Regions from separate parts of the Hydrogenophaga bisanensis genome, predicted to be linked through region 1. Evidence: riboswitches for the same ligand, from Rfam matches in the RefSeq annotation. Region 1 holds a riboswitch; the other holds the start of a gene.
The links. Region 1 has a riboswitch for S-adenosylhomocysteine ahead of ahcY (adenosylhomocysteinase). Riboswitches for the same ligand answer to the same signal wherever they lie in the genome.

Region 1 (14,668 bases):
CCACCAGCTCGGCCACCTTGGATGCGGCGCTGTCGGTGAAGATCAGCGGTGCGGGCATATCGGTCTGAACAGCTTCGGCAAGGGCACTCATGGGAAACCTCGGTGGATGGAACTCGTGAACGGATTCGGCGGACGAACAGTCCGATGACTTGGAATGGTATAGCAAAGGCGTCGGAAATGCCTGTCAACCGCCGTTTGCCAGCAATTTCAGTGGGGGTTTGTCCACCGGGTCGGCCTTGACCGGCTGAAGCTGGCCGCTGATGGTGGCTCCCTGATGCATTTCCAAGGCCTTGTAGGACACATCTCCTTCGATCCGGGCCTTGGGCTGAAGTTCGAGCAATTCCCCGGCCATGACCGGGCCCTGAACCGCTCCGTTGATGATGACATGATCCGCATGGATGCGACCCGTCACTCTGGCCGACTCGCTGACGACCAGCAGGCTGCCACCGGCGCCTTCGGCGCGGATGTCTCCAACCACCTCACCATCGACGCGCAGGCCATCGCTGAAGCTCACGTCACCGCGGATGCAGGTGCCCTGGGCGATCAGGCTTTTGATGGGGGGCTGTTTTTTCTTGTTGAACATGTGTTGGCTCCGGAAGGCAGATCCGACCGCAAGGGTGCGGTCACAAGCGGACCGTGTGCTCGGATCGCACGGTGGTGCCCTGCCTGAGGCGGGCGGTGACGGTTTTTACCACGGCGCCCGCCGGCAGGTCCATGAGTCCGTCCTGACGAAGGTAACCCTGAACCACGACTTTTCTGGGGGCCATGCTGGCCTGCCAGGGCTGTCCGTTGAGGGTGCCGTGCACCGTCAGCTCCAGAACACCCTGGAAGTCGGGCGCATTCTTTCGCGCCTGGATCATGAGCACCTGCCATTGCAGCTGGGTGTCGGTCAGCGCCTGGACCTGCAATCCACGGATGCTCAGGTCGTCGCCACCCGACCCCGGAATGAGCCGCTCGAAGAAGCCCAGGTCATTGCGCAATGCCTGGTTGTCGGCCTGCGCCTGACGCAGCTGCAATGCCAGTTGCTCCTGGGCCACCTTTTCGGCGGTCAGCAGACTCTCGGCGGTGTTGGCAATGGACCTCGCTTCCGACAACTCCTGACGCAGCACACTGACCTCCTGACGCAGGCGGGTCAACTCTTCGGTGGTCTGGCCGCGCACGCCGGCGATGCCCTTGCCGAACTCGAAGGCCCAGAGGGCGATGGCGGCAGAGAACCCCAGGACCACCGCGGCCAACAGCCAGCGCACGGGCCAGGGCAGGGTGCTGCGGATGGCCAGTCTGGGGGAGCTGACGGTCAGGCGTCGGCGTAGGAGGCGGAGTCTCATGGTGGTCAGGCAAGAGGGGTGGAGTGTATCCCGCCGCACGCGCCCAACAAAAAACCGCCCCAAGGGGCGGTTCTTCGCGTAACCGGCTCCGGAGAGCCGGTGACCACAGGATCAGCGCTTGCTGAACTGCTTGCGGCGGCGTGCAGAACGCAGACCCACCTTTTTACGCTCGACTTCACGGGCATCGCGGGTGACGAAGCCGGCTTGCGACAGCGCGGGCTTGAGGTTCGCGTCGTAGTCGATCAGGGCGCGGGTGATGCCGTGGCGCACCGCGCCGGCCTGGCCGGATTCACCACCACCGTGGACGTTGACCTGGATGTCGAAGGTTTCGACGTTCTCGGTCAGCACCAGGGGCTGCTTGGCGATCATGATCGAGGTCTGGCGGCCGAAGAACTGTTCGATGTCCTTGCCGTTGACCGTGATCTTGCCGGTACCCTTCTTCAGGAACACGCGGGCGACGCTGGATTTGCGACGGCCGGTGCCATTGTTCCATTCACCAATCATCAGAGGCTCCTTCAGATGTCCAGCACTTGCGGCTGTTGGGCGGTGTGGGGGTGCTCGGCACCACCGTACACCTTGAGCTTCTTGATCATGGCGTAGCCCAGAGGACCCTTGGGCAGCATGCCCTTGACGGCCTTCTCGAGCGCGCGGCCAGGGTGCTTGGCCTGCATGTCGCGGAAGTTGGTGGCGTAGATACCGCCCGGGAAGCCCGAGTGACGGTAGTACATCTTGTCGGTGTTCTTGGTGCCCGTCACTCGCAGCTTGGAAGCGTTGATGATGACGATGTAATCACCGGTATCGACGTGAGGCGTGTAGATGGCCTTGTGCTTGCCGCGCAGTCGGAGAGCCACTTCACTGGCAACTCGTCCGAGGACCTTGTCGGTCGCGTCAATCACAAACCACTCGTGCTTCACGTCAGCGGGTTTGGCGCTGAACGTTTTGGTCATGAGTTTTCTCTTCAAACGAAGGGGTTTGGCCGGCTCTTTTCCACGGTCGGACCTTCTCTGGCGGAAGACTCTTAGGTGGGGTGGAGACTTCGCCGCGGAGCCGAAAAATCGCTGCGAAGCCCTCCATTGTACGAAAAACGATGGCCGGCAAGCAAGTTGTTACCGTTTTCGCCCGCCGGACGGTACCATCACCGGGATATGTTCAGCTACCGACACGCCTTCCACGCGGGCAATCACGCCGATGTGCTCAAGCACACCATCCTGATCGCCACCCTGCGCCATCTCATGCTCAAGGAGCCGTCCATCACCCTGGTGGACACCCACGCCGGCGCCGGGCTGTACCGGCTGGACAGCGAGTTCACCGACAAGGGCGGCGAGGCGGCCGACGGCATTGTCCGGCTGATGGGCGCCCTGCGGCCGGCCGAGGGCAAGGCGGTCGCGTCCTGCCCCCTGCTGGACGACTACCTGGACCTGGTCGCGGGCTTCAATCCGTCAGGCAGCCTGCGGGTGTACCCGGGCTCTCCTTTCGTGATGCAACGACTGATGCGCCACGAGTCCCGCGACCGGCTGCGCCTGTTCGAGCTGCACCCCACCGATGGGAAGACCCTGTCCTCCAACATGGCGCAGCTCGACGCCGGGCGCGCCATCACCGTCACCCGCCAGGACGGTTTCGAGGGCCTCAAACCCCTCTTGCCTCCGCCACCTTCGGCCAGCGGTTCACGGCGGGCATTGGTCCTGATCGACCCGAGCTACGAGATCAAGAGCGACTACGGCCGGGTCACCAGCGCCATCCAGGACAGCATCAAACGCTTTCCGACCGGCACTTACGTGGTGTGGTACCCGATCATCGGTCGCGCAGAGGCGCACGATCTGCCCCGCCGGCTCAAGACCCTGGCCAACAATGCGGGCCGCAGCTGGGTGCACGCCGCCCTGAACATCGGGCAGAAGCCGGACCTGGGGCCCGATGAGCGGCAGGGCCTGACGGCCAGCGGCATGTTCGTGATCAATGCGCCGCACACCCTCAAAGGCGGGCTGGAGCAGGCACTGCCCATTCTGCTGGCCGTCCTGGGACGGGGACGTGGCAAGGGCTTCACGCTGGAGGCGTCGGCCTGAGAGGTCGCCGAAAGGCGCTCTGAGGGACGCTCAATACGGGCGGGCCAGCACCAGGTCCCAGTACCACCCGTACTGACTGGATGTGTTGCGCGCGCAGTAGTTGTCGGCCGCCATGTCTAGCGCATGACCGGCGGCCGCCGAGAACACACGACCGTCCCAGCGGACCGGTGCCGCGGCCGCCATGGCCCGGTCACCGCACAGACGCGCCTGGCTCCTGGCCTGGTTGATCTGGCGCAGCGCCTCGCCCTGGAAATCGGGCAGACCACAGGCGGTCGATGCATCCATCGCGATACGGCCCTGGGCTACTGGCGGGGGCAGCACGTCACTGTCCCCGCCGCCGCCGCCGCCGCAGCCGCCGCCGCAGCCGCAGCCGCAGCCGCAGCCGGACATCAGTGTCGCGCCCAGAAGCATGAGTGCAGCCATTTTGTAACCAGGTGTATCATGCGTTTGGGTGAGCTTAGACACAAACAGGATCCCTGATGGTGGGCAGGGGCACCACACCGGACAAACCCTGAGGGTTTTGCCCTGAATTAACCAACCGATCGGTCGGTTAATTATCTATACTGCGCATCTACCCCGCGTGGCGGGTCCAGGAGACGCGCATGTACACCCAATCCTTCTCTGTCGCCGATGGGGACGCCAAGGGCGCACCCAAGACCGGCGCCACGCCCATCCGCGCCGAAGACGCCGCGCTGCAGGCGCACTTTGACACCGTGATCGACGCCGACGGCAAGATCGAGCCGCGCGACTGGATGCCAGAGGCCTATCGCAAGACCCTGGTGCGCCAGATCAGCCAGCACGCCCACAGCGAGATCGTCGGCATGCTGCCCGAGGGCAACTGGATCAGCCGCGCGCCCAGCCTCAAACGCAAGGCCATCCTGATCGCCAAGGTGCAGGACGAAGGCGGCCACGGTCTCTATCTGTATTCGGCGGCAGAGACCCTGGGCACCAGCCGCGACCAGATGCTGGACGCGTTGCACAGAGGCAAGGCCAAGTACAGCTCCATCTTCAACTACCCGACGCTCAACTGGGCCGACGTGGGCGTGATCGGCTGGCTGGTCGATGGCGCGGCGATCATGAACCAGATCCCGCTGTGCCGCTGCAGCTACGGCCCGTATGCGCGCGCCATGATCCGCGTCTGCAAGGAAGAAAGCTTCCACCAGCGCCAGGGCTACGAGGCCCTGCTGGTGATGATGCAGGGCACGGCCGAGCAGAAGGCCATGGTGCAGGACGCGGTCAACCGCTACTGGTGGAAGTGCCTGGCCATGTTCGGCCCGCCGGACGACAACAGCCCCAACAGTGTGCAGGGCATGCGCTGGGGCATCAAGCGCATCAGCAACGACGACTTGCGCCAGAAGTTCATCGACGCCACCGTGCCGCAGGCCGAAGTGCTGGGCGTGACGCTGCCCGACCCCGACCTGAAGTGGAACGCCGAACGCGGCCACTACGACTACGGCCAGATCGACTGGGACGAGTTCTGGGCCACGGTCAATGGCCACGGCCCGATGAACAAGGAGCGCCTGGCCACCCGCGTCAAGGCCCACGAACAGGGCGCCTGGGTGCGCGAAGCCGCCCTTGCCCACGCCCGCAAACAGCAGCAGCGCCAACAGAAGGAGGCCGCATGAACACGCCCGCACTCAAGGAATGGCCGCTCTGGGAGGTCTTCGTCCGCAGCAAGCAGGGCCTGGAACACAAGCACTGCGGCAGCCTGCACGCCAGCGACGCGCGCCACGCGCTGCAGATGGCGCGTGACATCTACACCCGCCGCCAGGAAGGCGTGAGCATCTGGGTCGTGCCTTCGATCGCCATCACGGCGAGTGAGCCCGACAGCAAGGACAGCTTCTTCGACCCGGCGGCCGACAAGGTGTATCGCCACCCGACCTTCTACGAGATCCCGGACAAAGTGGGGCACATGTGATGAAGGCGCCGATCGACTACGTTCTGCACTTGGCCGACAACGCCCTGGTGCTGGGCCAGCGCAACGCCGAGTGGTGCGGGCACGGTCCCATCCTCGAAGAGGATCTGGCCCTGGCCAACAACAGCCTGGACCTGATCGGCCAGGCCCGCCTGCTCTACCAGCATGCGGCCGACCAGATCAATGGCGACGCGGCGCTGGCGCAGCGCTTCGCGCACCTGCAGGGCGCCAGGCAGGACGGCCGCGTGACCGAGGACACGCTGGCCTACTTCCGCGACACCTCCGAGTTCCGCAACCACACCGTCATGGAGCTGCCGCACCACGGCCCGCTGGTGGGTTACGCGGTCAGCGAGCGCGACTATGCGGTGACCATCGCCCGCAACTTCCTGGTCAGCGCGCTGATGGTGCTGGTGTGGGACAGGCTGCAGGCGTCGAAGGACGCGCAGCTGGCCGGCATCGCGGCCAAGTCGCTCAAGGAAGTGCGCTACCACCTGCAGCACGCTGGCGACTGGCTGGTGCGTTTCGGCGACGGCACCGAGGAGTCGCACCGCCGCGCCCAGGCCGCCGTCGACCACCTGCTGCCCTTCTGCGAGGCCTTCTGGCAGCCCGGCCCGGCCGAGCGCGCCGCGGCGCAGGATGGCACCGGCGTGGACATCACCGCGCTGCGCGACGACTGGAACACGCTGGTCAACGAGACGCTGGCCGAGGCCACGCTGACGCGCCACGACCAGCCACACCAGGGCTACGTCGCGCAAGGCCATGTGGGCGTACATTCGGAGCACCTGGGTTTTCTGCTGGCCGAGATGCAAAGCCTGGCCCGCGCCCATCCGACCGCCGTCTGGTGATGGAGATGACCGAGGCATCGCTGCAGGCGGTCGCGCAGGCCGTGGCCCACCTGGCGGACCCGGAGATTCCGGTCATCAGCCTGGGCGAACTGGGCATCCTGCGCGAGGTTCGGGAAGGTGGCGACGGCGTACCGGAAGTCGTCATCACGCCCACCTACAGCGGCTGCCCGGCCATGGGCCAGATCGAGGACGACATCGTGGCCGCGCTGCGTGCCGCCGGCCTGCCCGGACGCGTGGTGACCCAGCTCTCGCCGGCCTGGACCACCGATTGGATGAGCGAGGCCGCCAAGGAAAAGCTGCGTGCCTACGGCATCGCGCCGCCGCAGTGCGGCAGCCAGCCGGCATCACAAGCGGGTGTGTTGCAGTTCAGCCGCCATGCGGCCAAGCCGGTGGATGTGCCCTGCCCGCAATGCGGCTCGCACCACACCACGCAGAGCGCCCCTTTCGGCTCCACGGCCTGCAAGGCGCTGTACCGCTGCCTGGACTGCCTGGAACCCTTCGATTACTTCAAACCATACTGAAGCCGACATGAGCACCGCAGCCCCCCGCTTCCATGAACTCACCGTGGCCCGCGTCGATGCCGAAGCGGCCGGCGCGGTCGCCGTTTCGCTGGCCATCCCCGAGCCCCTGCGCGAGACCTTCGCCTTCGAGCCCGGGCAGTTCCTGACCGTGCGAGCGGACATCGGCGGCCAGGACGTGCGCCGCAGCTACTCGATCAGCAGCCCGCGCAGCCGGCTGGTGAAGCACGGCGAAGTCACCCTGGGCATCCGCCCGGTCGAAGGCGGTGTGTTCTCCAACTGGGCCGCCACGCAGCTCAAGGCCGGCGACAGGCTGCGCGTGATGCCACCGGACGGCCGCTTCACCATCCACAAGCCGCGCGCCATTCACCGCGTCGGTTTCGCGGCCGGATCGGGCATCACCCCCATCCTGTCGATCATGACCACCACGCTGGAAGAGTCGCCCGAGGCCAAGTTCACCCTGGTCTACGGCAACCGCCGCATGGCCAGCGTCATGTTCAACGAGGACCTGCAGGACCTCAAGGACCGCTACCCGGACCGGCTCACGCTGATCCACGTACTCTCCCGCCAGGCCCTGGAAGTGCCGCTGCTCGAAGGCCGCATCGACGGCGACAAGGTGCGCGACATCATCAGCGCCCTGCTGCCCGTGGCCAGCATGGACGAGGTCTTCATCTGCGGCCCCGAGGCCATGATCGAGAGCACCGAGAAAGCGCTGCTGGAGGCGGGTGTGCGGCCCGACCGCATCCACACCGAACGCTTCACCTCGCCGACCCTCGAAGCCCTGCCCGCAGGCCAGCGCCAGGCGGCTGTACTGGGCCATCCCGCGGTGCGCGAAAGTGGCGAGGTGGCGCTGACCGTGGTGGTCGACGGCAAACCCCACCAACTGTGGATGAACAAGGACGAGCACGTGCTGGATGTGGCCCTCAACGCTGGCCTGGACCTGCCCTGGTCGTGCAAGGGCGGGGTGTGCTGCACCTGCCGCGCCAAGGTGATGGACGGCGCGGTGACCATGGACAAGAACTTCACCCTGGAGCCCTGGGAGACCGAGAAGGGTTTTGTGCTGAGCTGTCAGGCAAGACCCACCACCGACAAACTGGTGGTGAGTTACGACGAGCGGTGATCCCGTTGGGTGTCGGTCACCGGGGATGGCACATCCTCTAACATTGACACCATGAATGTCACATCTCAAGGGTGGGCAGCTCGCGTCGTCCGGCTGGCCCTGTTGCCGTTGACTGCCGTCCTGCTGGGCGCGTGTGCCGCATGGTCGCCCCATTCCACGGAACTGGTGGACCCTTCACCCTGGGCAGAGGCAACCACATTGCCGGAGACGGATCAGGAGCAGGCCTGGTTCCACCAGAAGTTCGGCAACCGCACGCCCACCCGCTACACGGTCACCACGCACCAGGGCAGGCCGGCGCTGCAAGCCGACAGTGATGGCGGCGACAGCCTGATGCGTCTGCGGCTGGCCGCCGACGCCCCGCAGATCGGTGTCCTGCGCTTCTCGTGGTTTGCCGAACAGCTCAACGCCGAAGCCGACGTCGCGGATACCGGTGCGGATGATGCGGTGGTCAGGGTAATCCTGCAGTTCGGTGGTGACCGCGGCCGTTTCTCTGCCAGGGATCAGCGGCTCTCCGACCTGATGCAGTTGGTGACCGGTGAGCCACTGCCCTATGCGACGCTGATCTATGTCTGGGATCCGGTGCGTCCGGTCGGCACGGTGATCCCGCATCGCCGCAGCGACCGCATCCGCAAGCTGGTGGTGCAAAGCGGCCCGCAGGGCCTGGGGCACTGGGTCGATCTGGAAAGGGACGTGGCCGCCGACTACCGGCTGGCCTTCGGCAAAGCCCCGGAGCGGCTGGAGGGCATCGCCCTGATGACCGACAGCAACAACACCGGGGTACGCAGCCGGGCCTGGTATGGCCCGCTGCGCTGGATCCCGGCAGAGGCCCGGCCGGGATCCTGAGCGCGGTCAGACGGCGCCGAGTGCCTGGTCCAGGTCAGCGATCAGGTCGTCGATGTGTTCGATGCCGATCGACAGGCGGACCATGTCGGTGCTGACGCCCGCCTTCTTCAGCTCGTCCGGGTTGAGCTGGCGGTGCGTGGTGGACGCAGGATGGCACGCGAGCGACTTGGCATCGCCGATGTTGACCAGACGCGTGAACAGCTGCAACGCGTCCTGAAAACGTGCACCGGCCGCGATGGTGTCGTCCGCCTTGAGGCCGAAGCTGATGATGCCCGACGCGCGACCGCCCATGTACTGCTTGACCAGTCCGTGATCCCGGTGGTCGGGCAGGCCGGCGTAGTTGACCCAGCCCACCTTGGGGTGGTTTTTCAGGTGCTGTGCCACCTTCACGGCGTTCTCGCAGATGCGGTCCATGCGCAGCGCCAGCGTCTCGATGCCCTGCAGGATCTGGAACGCATTCATGGGAGACAGTGCCGCACCCATGTTGCGCAGCGGCACCACGCGGGCCCGCGCGATGTAGGCGGCCGGGCCCAGAGCCTCGGTGTAGACCACGCCGTGATAGCTCACGTCGGGTTCGTTCAGTCGCTTGAAGCGCGCCTTGTGCTCAGCCCAGGGGAACTTGCCGGAGTCGACGATGGCACCACCGATGCTGGTGCCGTGACCGCCCAGATACTTGGTCAGCGAGTGCACCACGATGTCGGCACCGTGCTCGAACGGGCGGCACAGGTAGGGGCTGGGCACGGTGTTGTCCACGATCAGCGGCACGCCGGCCGCATGCGCCACCTTCGCCAGCGCGCCGATGTCGGTCACGTTGCCCAGCGGGTTGCCCACCGATTCGCAGTAGATGGCTTTGGTGCGCTCGTCGATCAGTGCGGCGAACGCGGCCGGGTCGCGCGGGTCGGCAAAGCGCACCGTGATGCCCTGCTGCGGGAAGGTGTGCGCGAACAGGTTGTAGGTGCCACCGTAGAGCGTGGAGGCCGAGACGATGTTGTCGCCCGCTTCAGCGATGGTCTGGATGGCATAGGTGATGGCCGCCATGCCCGAAGCCACGGCCAGCGCGCCGATACCCCCTTCCAACGCCGCGATGCGGGCTTCGAGCACCCCGTTGGTGGGGTTCATGATGCGGCTGTAGATGTTGCCCGCCACCTTCAGGTCGAACAGATCGGCACCATGCTGGGTGTTGTCGAAGGCGTAGGCCACCGTCTGGTAGATCGGCACCGCCACGGCCTTGGTGGTGGGATCGGGGGTATAGCCGCCGTGCACGGCGAGGGTTTCAAGCTTCATCGGTTTCCTCCTCGGGTTGCGCGGCGGGTGCCGCAAATCACTCTCGGGACAACTGTACGCGCGCCACACCCAGATGCTGGATGCCCAGGGCGCGCGCCGCTGCGGCGCTGAGATCAATTTCTCGCTCGCGCTTGACCGGTCCCCGGTCGTTGATGCGGACCACCACCTCCCGCCCCGTATCGAGGCTGCGCACCCGCAAGCGTGTGCCGAAGGGCAGTTGCCGGTGGGCGGCCGTCAGCTCGTTCATGTCGAAGCGTTCGCCGCTGGCAGTGCGCCTGCCATGAAGCTCCTGCCCGTACCAGGAGGCCAGCACAACCACCGCATCGCCACCGCGGTCGGGCCCACTGGCGCATCCCGCCAGGACCGCCAGCGTCAAGAGGATCAGAGCGCGACGGACAGACCCTGACATGGGTCAACCCTGCAGGCGGCGCACGATTTCCAGGGTCGCGGCGCTCTGGTTCATGGTGTAGAAATGCAGCGCCGGGACCCCGGCGTTGCGCAACTGGTCACACAGGTCGGTGACCACGTCCAGACCGAAGGCCTTGATCGACGCGGCGTCATCCCCAAAGGCCTGCAGGCGCAGGCGGATCCAGCGCGGTACCTCGGCGCCACAGCTGTCGGCAAACCTCAGAATGCCGCTCGAGTTGATGATGGGCATGATGCCTGGCACCACCGGCACATAGGCGCCGAGCTTGTGCGCGTCGTCCACGAAGCGGAAGTAGGCGTCGGTGTTGAAGAAGAACTGCGTGATGGCCGAGCTGGCGCCGGCCTTGACCTTGGCGACATAGGCCTGCACGTCCGCCTCGGGCGATCGGGCCTGCGGGTGCATCTCGGGATAGGCCGCTACCTCCAGGTGGAAATGGTCACCTGTCTCGGCCCGGATGAAGGCCACCAGGTCCGCCGCATAGCGGAACTCGCCCATGCTGCCGTAGCCGCTGGGCAGGTCACCACGCAACGCCACCAGACGGCGCACGCCCATGGCCTTGAACATGGCCAGCTTCTCGCGCACCGATTCGCGCGAGGCACCGACGCAGGTGAAGTGCGAGGCCCCCTGCTGGCCCTCGTCCAGGATGGCCTGCACAGTCTGCAGCGTGCCATCCTGCGTGGAGCCGCCGGCGCCATAGGTCACCGAGCAGAACTCGGGCTTGAGCGCGTACAAATCCTGCCGCACCTGGCGCAACTTATCGACACCCTCGGGCGTCTTGGGTGGAAAGAATTCGAAACTCAGGGGTAGGCCCATACAAAAAACTCCCGGTTGCCATCACCACCGGTGATGGCACTGTCGAAATAGTCGCACAGGCGCAGGCCGTTGTCCTGGCAGGCCTGCGCGATGCGCTCTTGCACGAGCGGGTAACTCGCGGCGTCCTTCACCAGCCCGCCCTTGCCAATGTGTTCGGGCTGCAGCTCGAACTGCGGCTTGACCAGCATCAGCAGACCATGGCCAGACGCCTTGAGCAGCGGCGCGATGGCCGGCCACACCAGCGTCTGCGAAATGAAGGACAGGTCGCCGACGATCAGGTCGAACGGCGCTGCCGCTGCGGCGCCCCCGGCGTCCAGCAGCCGCTGCGCCGTCAGCTCACGCGCGTTCAGGTGCTCGATACAGACCACCCGCGGGTCGCTGCGCAGCCGCGGGTGCAACTGCCCCTGCCCCACGTCCACCCCCACCACCTGCGCCGCGGCGCGCTGCAACAGGCAGTCGGTGAAACCACCGCTGCTCTGCCCCACATCGAGGCAGCGCAGGCCGGTCACATCCAGGCCGCAGTGGGTGAGCGCGGCGTCGAGCTTCAGACCGCCGCGCGACACGAACCGTGTCTCCGACGAATCCTGCAACTCGAACTCCACCGTCTCACGCAGCTCCTCGCCGTTCTTGGTGACCAGCTTCCAGTCGCCACCCGGCAACCGCCAGCGCACACCCGCCGCAATCAGCCGCTGGGCCTGAGAACGCGAAGCCGCAAGGCCCCGCTCAACGAGCAATTGGTCAGCACGCATAAAGAACGAAGCAAGGTCGCCGGAGCGAAACGAGCGGTCCGAAGGCCGCGAGCGTCCAGGGCGCCGCGGAACCGGCTCCGCCGGGCCGCCAGCGCCGCCCCCTGGGGGGTGACGCCGCAGGCGGCGCGGGGGGATCAATACCGATACGTGTCGGGCTTGTACGGACCCTGCTTCGGCACACCGATGTAGGCGGCCTGTTCGTCGCTCAGCTCGGTCAGCTTGGCGCCGACCTTCTTCAGGTGCAGGCGGGCCACCTTCTCGTCCAGGTGCTTGGGCAGCACGTACACCTTGCCGGCGTCGTAGCCGTCGGGGTGACAGAACAGCTCGATCTGGGCAATGGTCTGGTTGGCGAACGAGGAGCTCATCACGAAGCTGGGGTGGCCGGTGGCGCAACCCAGGTTCACCAGTCGGCCCTTGGCCAGCAGGATGATCTTCTTGCCATCGGGGAAGATGACGTGGTCAACCTGCGGCTTGATCTCTTCCCACTGGCACTTGGCCTCCAGCGAGGCAACGTCAATCTCGTTGTCGAAGTGGCCGATGTTGCAGACGATGGCCTCGTCCTTCATCTTCGCCATGTGGTCATAGGTGATCACGTTCTTGTTGCCGGTGGCGGTGACGAAGATGTCGGCCTGGCTGCAGGCGTCGTCCATGGTCACCACGCGGTAGCCTTCCATGGCCGCCTGCAGGGCGTTGATCGGATCGATCTCGGTCACCCACACCTGGGCGCTCAGGGCGCGCAGTGCCTGGGCCGAGCCCTTGCCCACGTCACCGTAGCCGGCCACCACGGCGACCTTGCCGGCGATCATCACGTCTGTGGCGCGCTTGATGCCGTCGACCAGCGATTCGCGGCAGCCGTAGAGGTTGTCGAACTTGCTCTTGGTGACCGAGTCGTTGACGTTGATGGCGCGGAACATCAGCGTGCCCTTGGCCGACATTTCCTTGAGGCGGTGCACGCCGGTGGTGGTCTCTTCGGTCACGCCGATGATCTGCGCGCTCTTGCGGCTGTACCAGGTGCTGTCCTCGGCCAGCTTGGCCTTGATGGCGGCGAACAGGACGCGCTCTTCCTCGCTGCCGGGGTTGGCCAGCACGGCGGGGTTGGTCTCGGCCTGCTTGCCCAGGTGCATCAGCAGCGTGGCATCGCCGCCGTCGTCCAGGATCATGTTCGGGCCTTCGCCTTCGCTGCCCTTGGCGCCGAATTCGAAGATGCGGTGGGTGTAATCCCAGTAGTCCGTCAGGGACTCGCCCTTGACGGCGAACACCGGGGTGCCGGCGGCAGCAATGGCAGCAGCGGCGTGGTCCTGGGTGGAGAAGATATTGCACGAAGCCCAGCGCACCTGGGCGCCCAGCGCCTGGAGGGTCTCGATCAGCACGGCCGTCTGGATGGTCATGTGCAGCGAGCCGGTGATGCGCGCGCCCTTGAGGGGCTGCTTGGCCGCGTACTCTTCGCGGATGGCCATCAGGCCGGGCATCTCGGTCTCGGCGATCTTGATCTCTTTGCGGCCCCAGTCGGCCAGGCCGATGTCGGCGATGACGCAGTCGGTGGCGACGGCGGGAATGCGTGCGTTCATAGGTTTTGCTCCAAAAGCGACGTTTTGAGAAAACCACTGACGGGGGGAATCGGGCTCACCTCACTCGTACAGTGGATGAGCGTCGTTGCGAAGAAGGGTCCGAGCCTCACGCCCCGCGGCCGCAAACCTGCGGTGGGGACGCTGCAACGCTCCTCGGATGGGCTGGATTCTAGCCCAAGGCCAGTTTTCCGCCCAAACTGATTTCGGCCAAGCCGAGGTCGACTGGAGGGTTATGGCATGCTCGGGCGACCAACGGTCCTGAGCGACCCTGCCCCTCTGATCATGACACCCCTGGAAAGCTGGCCACCGGCCGAACGTGCACGCATCCGCGGCGTGCTCACCGACATCGACGACACCCTGACCACCGACGGCGCCCTGTCCATCGAGGCCCGCGATGCGCTGCAGCGCCTGCAGGACGCCGGTCTGCCGGTCTTTGCCATCACGGGCCGGCCGGCCGGCTGGAGCGAACCCTTCGCCCTGGACTGGCCGGTGCAGGCCATCGTCGCGGAAAACGGTGCCGTCGCCCTGTGGCGCGATGCGAATGGACAACTGGCCAAGGACTGGCTGCAGAACGCAGCCACCCGCGCCGACCACTTCCGGCGGTTGCAGGCCGTGGCGCAGGAGGTGCTGCGCCGGGTACCACAGGCCCGGCTGGCCACCGACAGCCCTGGACGCGAAACCGACATCGCCATCGACCACAGCGAGTTCCACCACCTGTCGGCCGCCGAGATCGAGGCCGTGGTGGCCATCATGACCGCCGGGGGTTTGCGGGCCACCGTGAGCTCGATCCACATCAACGGCTGGATCGGCGACCACGACAAGCTGGTCGGTGCCCGCTGGATCCTGCGCGAACGCATGGGCATCGACCTGGACGCCGAACTCGACCGGTGGGTGTATGTGGGCGACTCCACCAACGACGCCCGCATGTTCGGGCACTGCGTGCACACCGTCGGTGTCGCCAACATCCGCCGCTTCTGGGACCAGCTGTCACACCGGCCCCGCTACGTGACCCACCGCGAACGCGGTGCGGGTTTTGCCGAGCTGGCACAGGCGCTGCTGGAGTCGCGATGAGCCCGCCCGGACAGCCAGAGGCCGGTCGTGTCACGGTGCCGGCGCCTGCGCCCCACGCGGGACGGGGGCTGGCCGCGATTTTCGGCGCGACCTTCTGTGAACTGGTGGGCGTGTTCATGCTCACGCCCCT
Region 2 (14,668 bases), on a different contig from region 1:
CAGACCCAGGCTTTGTGCCGCGCGCGACTGGTTACCGCCGTGCAGGGCCAGGGCCTGGGACAGTTGGCGGGCATCATGTGATTGGGCGCTCAGGTAGTCGCGCACCAGGGGAGCGCCCGGGGCCACGGCCCGTGGGGTGGCAGGCTCGGTGTCGGGGGCGCCAGGGGCGTCGGGCAGGAAGCGCCCCAGGTCGCTGGCGTGCACCACGGCCTGATCGGCCAGCAGCACCAGGCGTTCGATGACGTTGCCCAGTTCGCGGATGTTGCCGGGCCAGTCCAGCCGCTGCAGCCGCTGCAGCGCGTCGGCGGCCAGGTGCACGTTGCGTTGGTGGGCCTGGTTGGCGCGGTTCACGAAATGCAGCGCCAGGTCGCGGATGTCTTCGCGACGCTCGCGCAGGCTGGGCAGCCGGATCGGCACGACGTTCAGCCGGTAGTACAGGTCCTGCCGGAATCGCCCGGCGGCCGCTTCCTGCGCCAGGTCGCGGTTGGTGGCCGCCACCAGCCGCACGTCGATGCGGATCTCGCGCTGGCCGCCCAGGCGCACCAGGGTGCCTTCCTGCAGGGTGCGCAGCAGCTTGGCCTGCATGGCCAGGGGCAGTTCACCGATCTCGTCCAGAAAGATGGTGCCGCCGTGTGCCTGCTCGAACCAGCCGGGGCGCGCCTGGGTGGCGCCGGTGAAGGCGCCGCGCTCGTGGCCGAACAGCTCGGACTCGAACAGCGTGTCCGGAATGGCCGAGCAGTTGACCTTGATGAAGGGTTGGTCGCGCCGCCCGCTGGCCAGGTGCACCGCGCGGGCGAACAGCTCTTTGCCGGTGCCCGACTCGCCCAGCAGCAGCACCGTGGCCTGCGATTGCGAGACGCGCTCGAGCTCGCCCAGGGCCTGCAGCAGGGCGGGTGAGCGGCCGATCAGTCCGTAGCGGGCGCTGGCGCTGTCCAGGGCGCGGGTCAGCGCCGCGTTGCGGGCCTGCAGCTGCGCAGTCTGGGCATGTACCAGCCGTTCGAGCTGCAGCAGCTGGCCGGTCAGCGTGGCCAGGGTGCGCAGCACGGCCAGATCATCGGTCAGACGCCGGCGCCGGCTGCGGATGCGGTGGCAGGCCAGCACCCCGGCCACGCGGCCGTCCACCTCGATCGGCAGGGCCAGGAAGGCCACGGTGTCCTCGGGCAACTGTTCGCGCCGAACGCTGCGGAACAGGAACAGCGGGTCGGCGTCGATGTCCTGCACGATGATGGCCTGGCCGCTGGCCAGTACCCGGCCGGTGATGCCTTCACCCGGCGCGTAGCGGCCGCGCCGGCGCTCTGCCGCCGTCAGGCCATAGGCCAGGTGGATGCGGGCCTGCTGGGGGTCTTCATCGTCCCGCAGCACGATGCGGCCGCGGTTGAGGCCCAGCAGCTCGCTCATCAGGTGCAGCATCTCGCGCAGCACGGGCTCTGGCGAGAGGCTGCGCCCCACGAGCTTCATCACCTCGTGCAGCAGCAGCAGTTCCTGGGCGTGCCAGTCGACGGGGAGATTGGCGGATGTCATGGTGGGGAGACAAGCAAGCTTCGCACCAGAGGAGGGCAGCAGACGGTAAAATCGCATCCTCTCAAGGAGCGTTGCAGCGCTGGCCGTCCCGCCAGCGTCAGGCTTGAGACCACGGGCGACCCTACATCGCCCTGCCGGCCCCGCCGGCTCCAACGGCGCTCACCAGTTTCTGAACCCTTCCTGGTGAGCCCCATGTCTGCCGTTGCCTCGTCCCCGTCCGCCCCCGCCGCGTCCGTCCCGCCCATGCTGCTGTCTGGCCTGGAGCCGCTGTTCATCGGTCGCGACAGCCTGTTCGTCAACGTGGGTGAGCGCACCAACGTCACGGGGTCCAAAGCCTTCGCCCGCATGATCCTGGAAGGACGCTACGAAGACGCCCTGGCCGTGGCCCGCCAGCAGGTGGAAAACGGTGCGCAGATCATCGACATCAACATGGACGAGGCCATGCTCGACAGCAAGGCCGCCATGGTGCGCTTCCTGAACCTGATCGCCGGCGAGCCCGACATCGCGCGTGTGCCGATCATGATCGATTCGTCCAAGTGGAGCGTGATCGAGGCCGGCTTGCAGTGCATCCAGGGCAAGGGGGTGGTCAACTCCATCTCCATGAAGGAAGGCGTGGAGGAGTTCAAGCGCCAGGCCAAACTGATCAAGCGCTATGGCGCTGCCACGGTGGTGATGGCCTTCGATGAACAGGGCCAGGCCGACACCTACGCGCGCAAGATCGAGATCTGCGAGCGCGCCTACCGCATCCTGGTCGACGAGGTGGGTTTTCCGCCCGAAGACATCATCTTCGACCCCAACATCTTCGCCATCGCCACCGGCATTGCCGAGCACGACAACTACGCGGTGGACTTCATCGAGGCCACGCGCTGGATCAAGCAGCACCTGCCGGGCGCCAAGGTTTCAGGCGGTGTGTCCAACGTGTCCTTCAGCTTCCGCGGCAACGACCCGGTGCGTGAGGCCATCCACACCGTGTTCCTGTACCACGCCATCCAGGCCGGCATGGACATGGGCATTGTCAACGCCGGCATGGTGGGCGTCTACGACGAACTGGACCCCGAGCTGCGTGAGCGGGTGGAAGATGTGGTGCTCAACCGGCGCCCGGACGCTGGCGAGCGGCTGGTGGAAATCGCCGAGAGTGCCAAGGGCGCGGCCAAGGACGACTCCAAGAAGAACGAATGGCGCGCGCTGCCGATCCGTGAGCGCCTGACGCACGCGCTGGTGCGCGGCATCAACGAGCACATCAGCGAAGACACCGAGGAAATGTGGCAGCTCATCAAGGCCGAAGGCGGACGTCCGCTGGCCGTGATCGAAGGCCCGTTGATGGACGGTATGAACGTGGTGGGTGACCTGTTCGGCGCCGGCAAGATGTTCCTGCCCCAGGTCGTGAAAAGCGCTCGCGTAATGAAGCAGGCCGTGGCCCACCTGCTGCCCTACATCGAGGAAGAGAAACGTCAGCTTGAAGCGGCCGGCGCCGATGTGCGCAGCAAGGGCAAGATCGTGATCGCCACCGTCAAGGGCGACGTGCACGACATCGGCAAGAACATCGTCACCGTGGTCTTGCAGTGCAACAACTTCGAGGTGGTGAACATGGGCGTGATGGTGCCCTGGCAGGACATCCTGGCCAAGGCCAAGGAAGAGGGTGCCGACATCGTCGGCCTTTCCGGCCTGATCACGCCCAGCCTGGAAGAGATGCAGGTGGTGGCGGCCGAGATGCAGAAGGACCCGCACTTCCGCGAGAAGCAGATTCCGCTGCTGATTGGCGGGGCCACCACCAGCCGCGTGCACACGGCGGTGAAGATCGCGCCGCACTACGAAGGCCCGGTGGTCTATGTGCCCGACGCCTCGCGCAGCGTGAGCGTGGCCCAGGGCCTGATCGGCGACGGCCGCGCGCAGTACCTGGCCGAGCTCAACGCCGACTATGAAAAGGTGCGCCAGCAGCACGCGAACAAGAAGCAAGTGCCGCTGTGGCCGCTGGACCAGGCGCGCGCCAACGCCACGCCGGTGGACTTTGCCACTTACACACCGACACCGCCCAAGTTCATTGGCCGTCGCGTGTTCAAGAATTTCGATCTGGCCGAGGCCGCGAAGTACATCGACTGGGGCCCGTTCTTCCAGACCTGGGACCTGGCCGGCCCGTACCCCGCCATCCTGGATGACGAGGTGGTGGGCGAACAGGCGCGCAAGGTGTTCGCCGACGCGCAGGCCATGCTCAAGAAGATCATCGAAGGCCGCTGGTTGACCGCCAACGCGGTGATCGGCCTGTACCCGGCCAACCGCGTCAACCATGACGACATTGCGCTCTACGCTGATGAGTCGCGCCAGCAGCCGCTGCTGACCTGGCACGGGCTGCGCCAGCAGGCGGAGAAGCAGGAGATCGATGGCGTGATGCGCCCCAGCCGCTGCCTGGCCGACTTCGTTGCGCCCGCGGGCACGCCGGATTACGTGGGGGTGTTCGCCGTCACCGCCGGCATCGGCGCCGAGAAGAAGGAAGCGCAGTTCCTGGCCGCGCACGACGACTACAACGCCATCCTGTTCAAGTCACTGGCCGACCGGTTGGCTGAGGCCATGGCCGAGTGCATGCACGAACGCGTGCGCAAGGACCTGTGGGGCTATGCCGCCGACGAGCAACTCACCAACGACCAGCTCATCAAGGAACAGTACCGCGGCATCCGACCGGCACCGGGCTATCCGGCCTGCCCGGACCACTCGGTCAAGCGACCCATGTTTGCGCTGCTGCAGGCCGACGAAATCGGCATGGGCCTGACCGAGAGCCTGGCCATGACGCCGGCCGCCAGCGTCAGCGGCTTCTATCTGGCGCACCCGGACAGCACCTACTTCAACGTCGGCAAGATCGGTGAAGACCAGGTGGCCGACCTGGCCGCGCGCAGCGGCGTGGATGCCAACGAACTCAGGCGCTGGCTGGGGCCCAACCTCTGACGGCCAGCCCGCAGGCCGCGCTCAGATGCGGTTGCCTTCGGGGCAACCCACGCGTTCGACCGTGGTGGAGCCCATCACGGTCACCCCTTTCTGATCGGCGTTGTTGCCCATCACCGTGGCGGTGCCCGAGAGCGAGGCCAGCTGGGCGCCACAGGCCAGGCGGATGGTCATGCCGCCCATCACACTGACGGTGCTGCGCAGGCAATACCAGCCGTTGGGGTTGAGCAGCTCGATCACGCTGCCGCCCATCACGTTGACCCCGGGGTTCACCACCACCAGAGCGGGGCTGGTGGTTTTCTCCGTGTCGGCGCTGGACGATCCGATGCCAAACACCTTGACCGACGTACCCAGCACCCGGTAGGACGGCCGGTCACCGAAAGGATGCGTGACCCAGGCTTTGAGGCAGGCGGCCACAGCCTGATCGGTTTCATTGGCCATCACCGGGCTGGCGCCGGCCGCCAGCATGCCGCTGAGCAGCCAGGTCAGCAGGGTACGGGGGCGGCACAGTGTCATGGGGTCTCCTGAGGTGGGCGCATGGCCGATGGCTGCATTGTGCCTTCGGTGCCACCGGGCGCTGCCTCCCTGCCGCCGGTCCTGTGGACCGTGCGACCGACCTTGTGCTCTGGTACAACCTCAGGACTGCGGGTGTGGTTCCTGGGTGGAGGCAAGCGTTTCATGGGTGTGGTGTGTCGGTCTTGCGGAACAGAGAATCGCGAGAAAGCGCGCTTCTGCATGGGTTGTGCCGCGCCACTGACCCCGGTTCCCGCGCCAGCCAGTCCGCGCCGCTCGCGCTCGGGGCGATCGCGCCGCGAGGGTTCGCGAAACGACAGCACCGCCCGCTCCTCGGCTGGTCGATGGATCGGCATCGGCGTGGTGGGGGCCGTGGCCCTGGTGTCGGCCATCGTGTGGACGCTGCGGCCTTCGGTGCCATCCCCTGCCACTGCCCTGAGTCCTTCTCTGGCTGGCGACGCATCTGCCGCACCGACCGGCGCTCTACCCGCCGGTCATCCGAGCCTGCAGGAGGCGACCGCCGCCGCCGAGGCCCGTCTGCAGGCCTCGCTGGAGCGCCTGGCGCGCGAAGACCGCGAACGCGAAGAGCTTCACCGGCAGGAACGCGAGGCGGCCGCCAAGCGACTGCAGGCCGAGCAGGCCCGTCGGGCTGAGTCGCGGGTGAAAGACGTGCCGCCGCCGGTGGCCGAGGCGCCCGCCGTCGCACCACCGCCGCCTGCACCTGAGCCGGCTCCCGCCCCGACGCCCAGTCCGGCGCGCCCCGCACCGGTGGCCACCGTGGAGCAGCGCTGCGCCGACAGCAGCAACTTCTTCAGCCGCTCTGTCTGCCAGTCGCGGGTTTGCGCGGATCCCGCCCTGGCGCAGGACCCGGTCTGCCGTCGTCTGCGCGAGATCGAGCAGTCCAGCCGTCGCGACCCCAACCTCCTGAACTGATCCTCGATCAGGTCACGTGTGCGGTAAGCTGCGAGGCCAGAGGGCTATCCATTCCCACCCCAGGAGGACACACCATGACCCGCACATTCCTGCGCCCGTTCACCTGGCTGGCCACGCTGTGGCTGGCCCTGCTGCTCAGCGGCTGCGGTTACAACGATTTCCAGCGCCTGGACGAGCAGACCAAATCGTCCTGGGCCGAGGTGCTCAACCAGTACCAGCGCCGTGCCGACCTGATTCCCAATATCGTGGCCACCGTCAAGGGTGAAGCCAATTTCGAGCAGGAGACCCTGACCAAGGTCATCGAAGCGCGCGCCAAGGCCACCGGCATCCAGGTGACCCCCGAGATGGTGTCCGACCCGGCGGCCATGCAGAAATTCCAGGCCGCCCAGGGTGAACTGGGCAGCGCCCTCAGCCGCCTGATGGTGGTCGTCGAGCAGTACCCCAACCTCAAGGCGAACCAGGCCTTTGCCGACCTGCGGGTGCAACTGGAGGGCACCGAGAACCGCATCACCGTGGCGCGCAACCGCTACATCGCGGCGGTGCAGGAGTACAACGTGCTGGCCCGCAGCTTCCCCACCAACCTGACCGCCATGGTCTTCGGCTACCAGCCCAAGGCTGGCTTCACCGTGGCCGATGAAGCCGCCGTGAGCGCCCCGCCCAAGGTCGACTTCGCCAAGTAAGCGATCATGGGGCTGATGGGGCGCGCGCCGGCGGTGCTGCGCCTGTGGCGCTGGGCACTGCTGTGGCTCATGACCGCGCTGGCCGTGCCGGTCCTGGCGCAGGGCGTGCAGCCGGTGCCGGCGCTCACCGCTCGCGTCATGGACCAGACCGGCACCCTGGCGGCGGGCGATGTGGCCGCGCTGGAGGCGCAACTGCAGGCCTTCGAGCAGCGGCGCGGCACGCAGATCGTGGTGCTGTTGGTGCGCAGCACCGCCCCCGAAGACATTGCCGACTACACCCAGCGCCTGGGCGATGCCTGGAAGATCGGCCGCCGCGACGTGGGCGATGGTCTGCTGTTCGTGGTGGCCCTGGACGACCGGCGCCTGCGCATCGCGCCTGCCAAGACCCTGGAAGGCGCCATCCCCGACGTGATGGCCAAGCGCATCATCGATCAGGTGGTGACGCCGGCCTTTCGACGGGGTGATATCGCAGGGGGCATTCGCGGCGGTCTGGAGCACCTGCAGGCACGCATCGAAGGCGAGGCGCTTCCTCTGCCCGAGGTCGGATCCGGTCGCCCCAGCCCTGGCGGCGGCATCGACTGGTTCGAGATCGGCCTGCTGTTCCTGTTTGCGGTGCCGCTGATCTCGGCTGTGCTGCGCGGCATTCTGGGTAACCGGCTGGGCGCGCTGGCGGCCGGTGGTGTCTCTGGTTTCCTGGTCTGGACCCTCAGTGGTCTTCTCTGGCTGGCCATCATGGCGGGCCTGGTCGGGCTGTTCATGTCCCTGTTCGTCCAGCAGTTGCCGCTGCAGTCTGGTGGTCGCCGTGGGGGCGGCCATTGGGGCGGTGGTTCCTCGGGCAGCTGGGGTGGGGGCGGAGGAGGCTGGTCGTCCGGTGGCGGGGGATTTTCCTCGGGGGGCGGCGGCGACTTTGGTGGCGGCGGTGCGTCAGGAGACTGGTGAGATGGGCAATTTCCGCGAACCCCTGTGGCGCCGCTGGGCACGCTGGTGGCGGCACCGCTGGCAGGCCGACGGGGCGGCGCAGCGCGCCGTGCCCCCGGACATGGCCGATCGCCTGCGGCAGCGCGTGGCCGCCAGCGAGCGGCGCCACAGTGGCGAAATCTGCCTGTGTGTCGAAGGCTCCCTGCCCGAGCGCTACCTTTGGCGCATCGGGCGCGATGCCTCGCTGCCCGAGGTGGTGCGCACCCGTGCGCTGGCCTGGTTCGGCAAGCTGCGTGTCTGGGACACCGATCACAACAACGGCGTCCTCATCTACCTGCTGCTGGCCGAACGGCGCATCGACATCGTCGCTGACCGGGGGATTGCCCGCCTGGTGCCTCCCGAACACTGGCAGGCCGTGGTCGACCGCCTGGCTCTCCGGCTGCGTCAGGGCGATGTCGAGGGTGGACTGACCGAGGCGCTGGAAGAGGTCTCGGCCCTGCTGGTGCAGCACTACCCGCTGGCCGAAGGCCAGGCCAACCCCAACGAATTGACCGACCAGGTGCGGGTGGTCTGAGTCCGGCAGCTCAGTTGCCGGAGCGCAGCACCCGCCGGTATTGCACCGCCTCGGCCACGTGGGCCACGCCCACCTGGTCGGCCTGCGCCAGATCGGCAATCGTTCGTGCCACCCGCATGGCGCGGTGGGTGCTGCGTGCGCTCCAGCCCAGACGGGCCGCGGCGGTGTTCAGGAACTTCAGTGCCGTGTCATCGGCACGCACATGCTCGTCCAGCGCCTGCCCGGCCAGCGCCTGGTTGGTGCCGCCCTGGCGTCTGCAGGCGCGCTCGCGGGCCTGCATCACGCGTTCGCGCACCTGTGCCGTGGTTTCGCCCGGCACCGCGCGCAACAGGTCGTCGGGCGGCAGTGCCGGTACCTCCACATGCAGGTCGATGCGGTCGAGCAGGGGACCGCTGAGCTTGCCCTGGTAGCGGGCGATCTGATCGGGGGTGTCGCGGCAGGCACGGGTCGGATGGCCGAGGTAGCCGCAGGGACAGGGGTTCATGGCGGCGATCAGCTGGAAGCGGGCCGGAAACTCGCTCTGCATCGCGGCGCGGGAGATGCGGATGTGGCCGGTCTCCAGGGGTTCGCGCAAAGCCTCCAGGGCGCTGCGGGCGAACTCCGGAAACTCGTCCAGGAACAGGACGCCGTGGTGCGCCAGCGAGATCTCGCCCGGTCGCGGTGGAGAGCCGCCGCCCACCAGGGCCACCGCACTGGCACTGTGGTGCGGCGCCGCCGTCGGGCGCACCCCCCAGCGATCGAGCCGGAATCGGCCCGCCAATGAGGCCACTGCCGCCGCCTCCAGCGCCTCGTCGGTGGACAGCGGGGGCAGCAAGCCGGCAAAGCGCTGGGCCAGCATGGATTTGCCGGAGCCAGGCGGTCCCATCATCAGCAGGCTGTGACCACCGGCCGCGGCAATCTCCAGCGCGCGCCGGGCGGCCGCCTGGCCTTTCACGTCGGCCAGATCGGGGTAGGGTTCGGACGTACCCAGTGCCGAGGAGGCCAGCCGCAGCCAGCCCCCATCGTCGATGGGCTCGGGCAGTGGCTCACCCGCCCGCTCGGGCAGAAATCGCTGCACCACGTCCAGCAGGTGCCTGGCCCGGTAGACCTGCGCCATGGGCACGAGGGCGGCTTCCTCGGCGCTGTCCGGTGGCAGCACCAGCCGCGCGGGGGCCTGATCGCCGGCGGACCCGCTGTGCAAGGCCAGGCTCATGGCTAGGGCCCCGCGCACCGGGCGCAGCTCGCCGCCCAGCGACAGTTCGCCGGCGAATTCCCACCCCTTGAGCTTGGCGGCATCCACCTGGCCGCTGGCCGCCAGGATGCCCAAGGCAATCGGCAAGTCGAAGCGGCCCGAATCCTTGGGCAGGTCGGCGGGAGCCAGGTTGACAGTGATGCGCTTGTTGCTGGGGAACTCCAGTCCGGCGTTGGCGATGGCCGAGCGGACCCGTTCGCGCGCCTCCTTGACCTCGGTGTCGACCAGACCGACCAGCGTGAAGCTGGGCAGGCCGTTGGCCAGGTGCACTTCCACCTGCACCGGGCGCGCCTGAAGACCCTGCAGTGCACGGCTGTGCACCAAGGACAGACTCATGGTGTATTCCTTCCCTGTTTCGGTGCATTTGTCGGCCATGGCTGGCTGGACGACCTTGTTGCACCTGTTTTGTGCATGCCGGGGCTTCTGAACGGCCGCCGGGCTGGGGATCATGGCACGCGGTCCACCGCGCACGCACCCTCAGGCGAGGGAAAAGCGGCATTTCCACGACAGTGCCGGTGCTGGAGAGCATCCGAGGTGGAGGTGGCCTGGCACGTTCCCTGCTAGACCCTTGGGGCGAACGTTTCGAAACATTGGAGTGCCCATGAACACCGTCGCATCCAAGGTGGCCGTCGTCCTCAGGGGCGCTGCCATGAATCTCAGCCCCGCGGCCGGCCTCACCGCCTGAACCGCAACCATCGACAAGAGGGAACAGCACATGAAAATGGTCTCCGCCATCATCAAGCCGTTCAAGCTGGACGAAGTGCGCGAAGCACTCTCCGGCATGGGCGTTCAAGGCATCACCGTCACCGAGGTCAAGGGCTTCGGTCGCCAGAAGGGCCATACCGAGCTCTATCGCGGCGCCGAATACGTCGTCGACTTCCTGCCCAAGGTCAAGATCGAGGCGGCCGTGGCCGACGAGCTCGTCGACCGGGTCATCGAAGCCATCGAAGGCGCTGCCCGCACCGGCAAGATCGGCGACGGCAAGATCTTCGTCTCTCCCCTGGAACAGGTCGTCCGCATCCGCACCGGTGAAACCGGCAAGGAAGCCCTCTGATCACGACCCCGTCACAAGAAAGATCACGGACATGAAAAAGCTCATTGCTTCACTGCTCCTGGGACTGGGACTGGCCTTTGGTGGCCTGAACGCGGTTGCCCAGACCACCACCGAGGCGCCGGCCGCTGCTGCTGCGCCTGCGGACGCCTCGGCCGCTCCCGCCGCCGTGGCGGCACCCGCTGCTGAACCTGCCGCTGCGCCCGCCGAGGCCGCTGCTGCCGAAGCCCCTGTCAAGGAAACCGTCGACAAGGGTGATGTGACCTGGATGATGATTTCCACCATCCTGGTGATCCTGATGGTCATCCCCGGTCTGGCCCTGTTCTACGGTGGCCTGGTGCGCAGCAAGAACATGCTGTCGGTGCTGATGCAGGTCATGGTCGTCTTCTCGCTGATCTCCGTGCTGTGGGCCGTCTATGGCTACAGCGTGGCGTTCGGCGGCGAGGGCCTGATCATCGGCGGCCTGGACAAGGTGTTCCTGGCGGGCGTGACGCCGGAGTCGCTGGCAGCGACCTTCACCCCCGGCGTGATGATTCCCGAGTACATCTTCATCGCCTTCCAGGCCACGTTTGCCGGCATCACCTGCGCGCTGATCGTGGGCTCGTTCGCCGAGCGCATCAAGTTCAGCGCCGTGCTGCTCTTCTGCGCCCTGTGGTTCACCTTCAGCTACCTGCCGATCGCCCACATGGTCTGGGGCGCTGGCGGCTACCTGTTCGACAAGGGCGCGCTGGACTTCGCCGGCGGCACCGTGGTGCACATCAATGCGGCCATGGCCGGTCTGGTGGGTGCCTATGTGGTGGGCAAGCGCATTGGCTACGGCAAGGAAGCCATGGCCCCGCACAGCCTGACCCTGACTATGGTGGGGGCTTCCCTGCTGTGGGTGGGCTGGTTCGGTTTCAACGCCGGCTCCAACCTGGAAGCCAACGGCGGCACGACCCTGGCGTTCATCAACACCCTGGTGGCCACCGCGGCCGCTGTGCTGGCCTGGTGCATTGGCGAGTCCCTGTCCAAGGGCAAGGCCTCGATGCTGGGTGCGGCCTCCGGTGCTGTCGCCGGTCTGGTGGCCATCACCCCGGCCTGCGGTACCGTCGGCCCCATGGGCGCCATCGTCATCGGTCTGGTCTCCGGCTTCCTGTGCCTGTGGGGCGTCACCGGTCTCAAGAAGATGCTCGGTGCCGACGACTCGCTGGACGTGTTCGGCGTGCACGGCGTCGGTGGCATCGTCGGTGCCCTGCTGACCGGTGTGTTCTCGGCCGCTTCCCTGGGTGGCGTCAAGGCCGACGGCTACTCCATCGGCAGCCAGCTGCTGGTGCAGGCCGAAGGTGTGGTCATCACCATGGTCTGGTCGGCGGTGGTGGCGTTCATCGTCTACAAGATTGTCGACATGGTGCTGGGTCTGCGCGTGAGTGAAGAAGCCGAGCGCGAAGGTCTGGACATCAGCTCGCACGGCGAGACGGCCTACAACCGTTGATGCCGCAACCCGCGTGGTGAGCAGCACGCCGAGAGGAATGATGCTGCCACGCTGTCTCTGAGAGTCTCCTTTGGATGTTCACCCCGCGTTGCCGAAAGGCACGCGGGGTCTTTTTTTGTCCCCCACGCGGGGGAGGCGAGATGGGCCATCCCCCGCTAGCATCGGCGGCCAACAGGGGAAGAAAGACCGGGAGGAGAAGAGCCATGACCACACGCGACCGGCATTGGATTGTTCTGGCGCTGGTCGCGTCGCTGGCCATGCCGGCCTGGGCGGGCAGCGCCAAGGCGCGTGAGGCCGCCCCGCGCGAGGCCGCACGCGTGAAGTTTCTGGACAGTGGCAGCGGCGAGACAAAGGCGGCACGGGAGAAGCGTTTGCGGCGGGAGTGCCGAGGACGCCCGAATGCCGGCGCCTGCCTCGGGTTTACCCGCTGACCCGCAGCCTCGGGCAGAGCGCTCTCGACGGGCAGGCGGCCGCGATTGCAGCGCGGCGTGCAAAAAATTCAACGGCGCGGGCGGGCCCGGTCGCTACCATCACGGCCATGAGCGACATCCCCACGAACGATTCCCCCCAGGGTCTGATCGACCAGGTGCGCGCGGCCATGGCCGACCGGACGCCGTTGCGCATCACCGGCGGCGGTACCAAGAACTTCTATGGCGAGGCGACGTCGGGGCGTCCGCTGGACGTCCGTGAGTGGACGGGCATTGTCAGTCACGAACCGACCGAGCTGGTCATCACCGTGCGGGCCGGCACGCCGCTGGCCGAGGTGCAGGCTGCGCTGGCGCAGAAGGGCCAGCATCTGCCTTTCGATCCCCCGCGTCTGGGGACCGGCTCGACCATTGGAGGGGTGGTGGCTTCGGGTCTTGCCGGTCCGGCACGCGCCACGGTGGGTGGCGTGCGGGATTTTGTGCTCGGCGCCCAGTTTGTGGATGGCCAGGGCCACTGGCTGACCTTCGGCGGCCAGGTGATGAAGAACGTGGCCGGCTACGACATCAGCCGTGCCCTGGCGGGTTCCATGGGGACACTGGGGGTGATCACTCACCTCTCGCTCAAGGTGCTGCCTGTGGCACCGGCCGAGGCCACGCTGGTCTTCCGTCTGGGCCAGCATGAGGCGCTGGAGCAGTTGCACCGTTGGGGTGGTCAGCCCCTGCCGCTGAACGCCTCCTGCTGGGTACGCGACGAGACGGCGCCGGATGCGCCCGAGCTGCTGTTTGTGCGCCTGCGCGGCGCGGTGGCGGCGGTCGAGGCCGCTGGCGAACGCATGCTGCGTGAGGTGGCGGGGGGCCAGCGCATGGACAACACCCAGGCCGCGGCGGACTGGGACGCCTGTCGCGACCATGCCTTGCCGTTTTTCCGGCCGGCGGCACCCGACCTGTGCCTCTGGCGCCTGTCGGTGCCACAGACCGCGCCGGTGCTGGAGCTGCCGTACCCGCAGCTGGTGGAATGGCAAGGCGCCCAGCGCTGGCTCTGGGCCCCGGCCAGCGCCGCCACAGCCGTCCGTGCGGCGGCCGCGGCGGTCCAGGGCCACGCCACCCTGTTCCGGCCCGGCGCCGATGGCGCGCCTGGTGTGCGCCGCTTCGACACCGAAAGTCCTGCCCTGCAGGCCATCACCCGCCGCCTGCGCGAAGCCTTCGACCCGCAGGGTTTGTTCAACCCGGGCCGGATGGGATAAGTCATGCAAACCAACCTCGCCCCCGAATTCAAAGGCACCGCCGACGGCATCGCCGCCGAGGCCATCCTGCGCAAGTGCGTGCACTGCGGCTTCTGCACCGCCACCTGCCCGACCTACCAGCTGCTCGGCGACGAGCTGGATGGTCCGCGAGGGCGCATCTACCTGATGAAGCAGGTGCTCGAAGGCGCCGAGCCCACGCGCGCCACCCAGATGCACCTGGACCGCTGCCTGACCTGCCGCAACTGTGAGAGCACCTGCCCCAGCGGGGTGGACTATGGCCACCTGGTCGACATCGGCCGCAAGATCGTGGACGCCAAGGTGCCTCGCCCGGCGGGAGAGAAGGCTGTGCGCTGGCTGCTCAAGGAAGGCCTGACCTCGCCCGCCTTCGGCCCGGCCATGAAGCTGGGCCAGCTGGTGCGTGGTCTGCTGCCCGAGACGCTGAAGAACAAGGTGCCCGCCAGGCAGGACGCCGGCCGCTGGCCGACGGCCACGCATGCGCGCAAGGTGCTGATGCTCGCGGGCTGCGTGCAGCCGGCCATGATGCCCAACATCAACACCGCCACCGCGCGCGTGCTCGACGCCGCCGGCATCCAGACCGTGGTGGCGCCCGAGGCGGGCTGTTGCGGCGCGGTCAAGTTCCACCTGAATGACCAGGACGGCGGCACGGCGCAGATGCGCGCCAACATCGACGCCTGGTGGCCGCACGTGGAGCAAGGGGTGGAGGCCATCGTGATGAACGCCTCGGGGTGCGGCGTCACGGTCAAGGAATACGGCCATATCCTGCGTGACGACCCGGCGTACGCCGCCAAGGCGGCGCGCATCAGCGAACTGACCCGTGACCTCAGCGAGTTGCTGCCAGCGCTGGTGCCGGTGCTCCAGCCCAAGCTGGCTGCCAAGCCCGACACCAGGAAAGTCATCGGCTTTCATCCGCCCTGCACGCTGCAGCACGGGCAGAAGCTCAAGGGCGGCGTCGAGACGCACCTGGCGGCGCTGGGTTTCACGGTGCAGGTGGCGCGCAACGAATCGCACCTGTGCTGCGGTTCGGCCGGCACTTACTCGGTACTCAACCCAGAGCTGGCCTATCAGCTGCGTGATCGCAAGCTCGGCCACCTGAGCGAACTGCAACCGGCGGTGATTGCCAGTGCCAACATCGGATGCATCACGCACCTGCAA

Region 2: it holds a riboswitch for S-adenosylhomocysteine, as region 1 does, so the genes downstream of both, metH (methionine synthase) here and ahcY (adenosylhomocysteinase) in region 1, are expected to answer to the same signal.

Annotation. Positions count from the first base shown of each region.
Region 1 covers NZ_JBHTBX010000006.1:192,994-207,661, reverse strand. Annotated here, with positions in the region: gene erpA (iron-sulfur cluster insertion protein ErpA) at 1-91, opposite strand, end outside; gene ACFQNJ_RS10945 (bactofilin family protein) at 185-583, opposite strand; gene ACFQNJ_RS10940 (DUF6776 family protein) at 624-1,325, opposite strand; gene rpsI (30S ribosomal protein S9) at 1,437-1,829, opposite strand; gene rplM (50S ribosomal protein L13) at 1,841-2,272, opposite strand; gene ACFQNJ_RS10925 (23S rRNA (adenine(2030)-N(6))-methyltransferase RlmJ) at 2,471-3,385, shown strand; gene ACFQNJ_RS10920 (spore germination YkwD domain-containing protein) at 3,416-3,796, opposite strand; gene paaA (1,2-phenylacetyl-CoA epoxidase subunit PaaA) at 3,988-5,010, shown strand; gene paaB (1,2-phenylacetyl-CoA epoxidase subunit PaaB) at 5,007-5,303, shown strand; gene paaC (1,2-phenylacetyl-CoA epoxidase subunit PaaC) at 5,303-6,145, shown strand; gene paaD (1,2-phenylacetyl-CoA epoxidase subunit PaaD) at 6,151-6,666, shown strand; gene ACFQNJ_RS10895 (2Fe-2S iron-sulfur cluster-binding protein) at 6,674-7,783, shown strand; gene ACFQNJ_RS10890 (DUF3047 domain-containing protein) at 7,835-8,626, shown strand; gene ACFQNJ_RS10885 (O-acetylhomoserine aminocarboxypropyltransferase/cysteine synthase family protein) at 8,633-9,910, opposite strand; gene ACFQNJ_RS10880 (septal ring lytic transglycosylase RlpA family protein) at 9,948-10,319, opposite strand; gene metF (methylenetetrahydrofolate reductase [NAD(P)H]) at 10,323-11,150, opposite strand; gene ACFQNJ_RS10870 (TlyA family RNA methyltransferase) at 11,135-11,899, opposite strand; gene ahcY (adenosylhomocysteinase) at 12,034-13,467, opposite strand; S-adenosyl-L-homocysteine riboswitch at 13,538-13,628, opposite strand; gene ACFQNJ_RS10860 (HAD-IIB family hydrolase) at 13,750-14,538, shown strand; gene ACFQNJ_RS10855 (MFS transporter) at 14,535-14,668, shown strand, end outside.
Region 2 covers NZ_JBHTBX010000011.1:9,207-23,874, forward strand. Annotated here, with positions in the region: gene ACFQNJ_RS15075 (sigma-54 interaction domain-containing protein) at 1-1,521, opposite strand, end outside; S-adenosyl-L-homocysteine riboswitch at 1,579-1,689, shown strand; gene metH (methionine synthase) at 1,714-4,458, shown strand; gene ACFQNJ_RS15085 (hypothetical protein) at 4,480-4,971, opposite strand; gene ACFQNJ_RS15090 (zinc-ribbon domain-containing protein) at 4,993-5,901, shown strand; gene ACFQNJ_RS15095 (LemA family protein) at 5,976-6,581, shown strand; gene ACFQNJ_RS15100 (TPM domain-containing protein) at 6,597-7,520, shown strand; gene ACFQNJ_RS15105 (TPM domain-containing protein) at 7,522-8,073, shown strand; gene ACFQNJ_RS15110 (YifB family Mg chelatase-like AAA ATPase) at 8,084-9,640, opposite strand; gene ACFQNJ_RS15115 (P-II family nitrogen regulator) at 10,020-10,358, shown strand; gene ACFQNJ_RS15120 (ammonium transporter) at 10,390-11,826, shown strand; gene ACFQNJ_RS15125 (hypothetical protein) at 12,030-12,257, shown strand; gene glcE (glycolate oxidase subunit GlcE) at 12,365-13,495, shown strand; gene glcF (glycolate oxidase subunit GlcF) at 13,499-14,668, shown strand, end outside.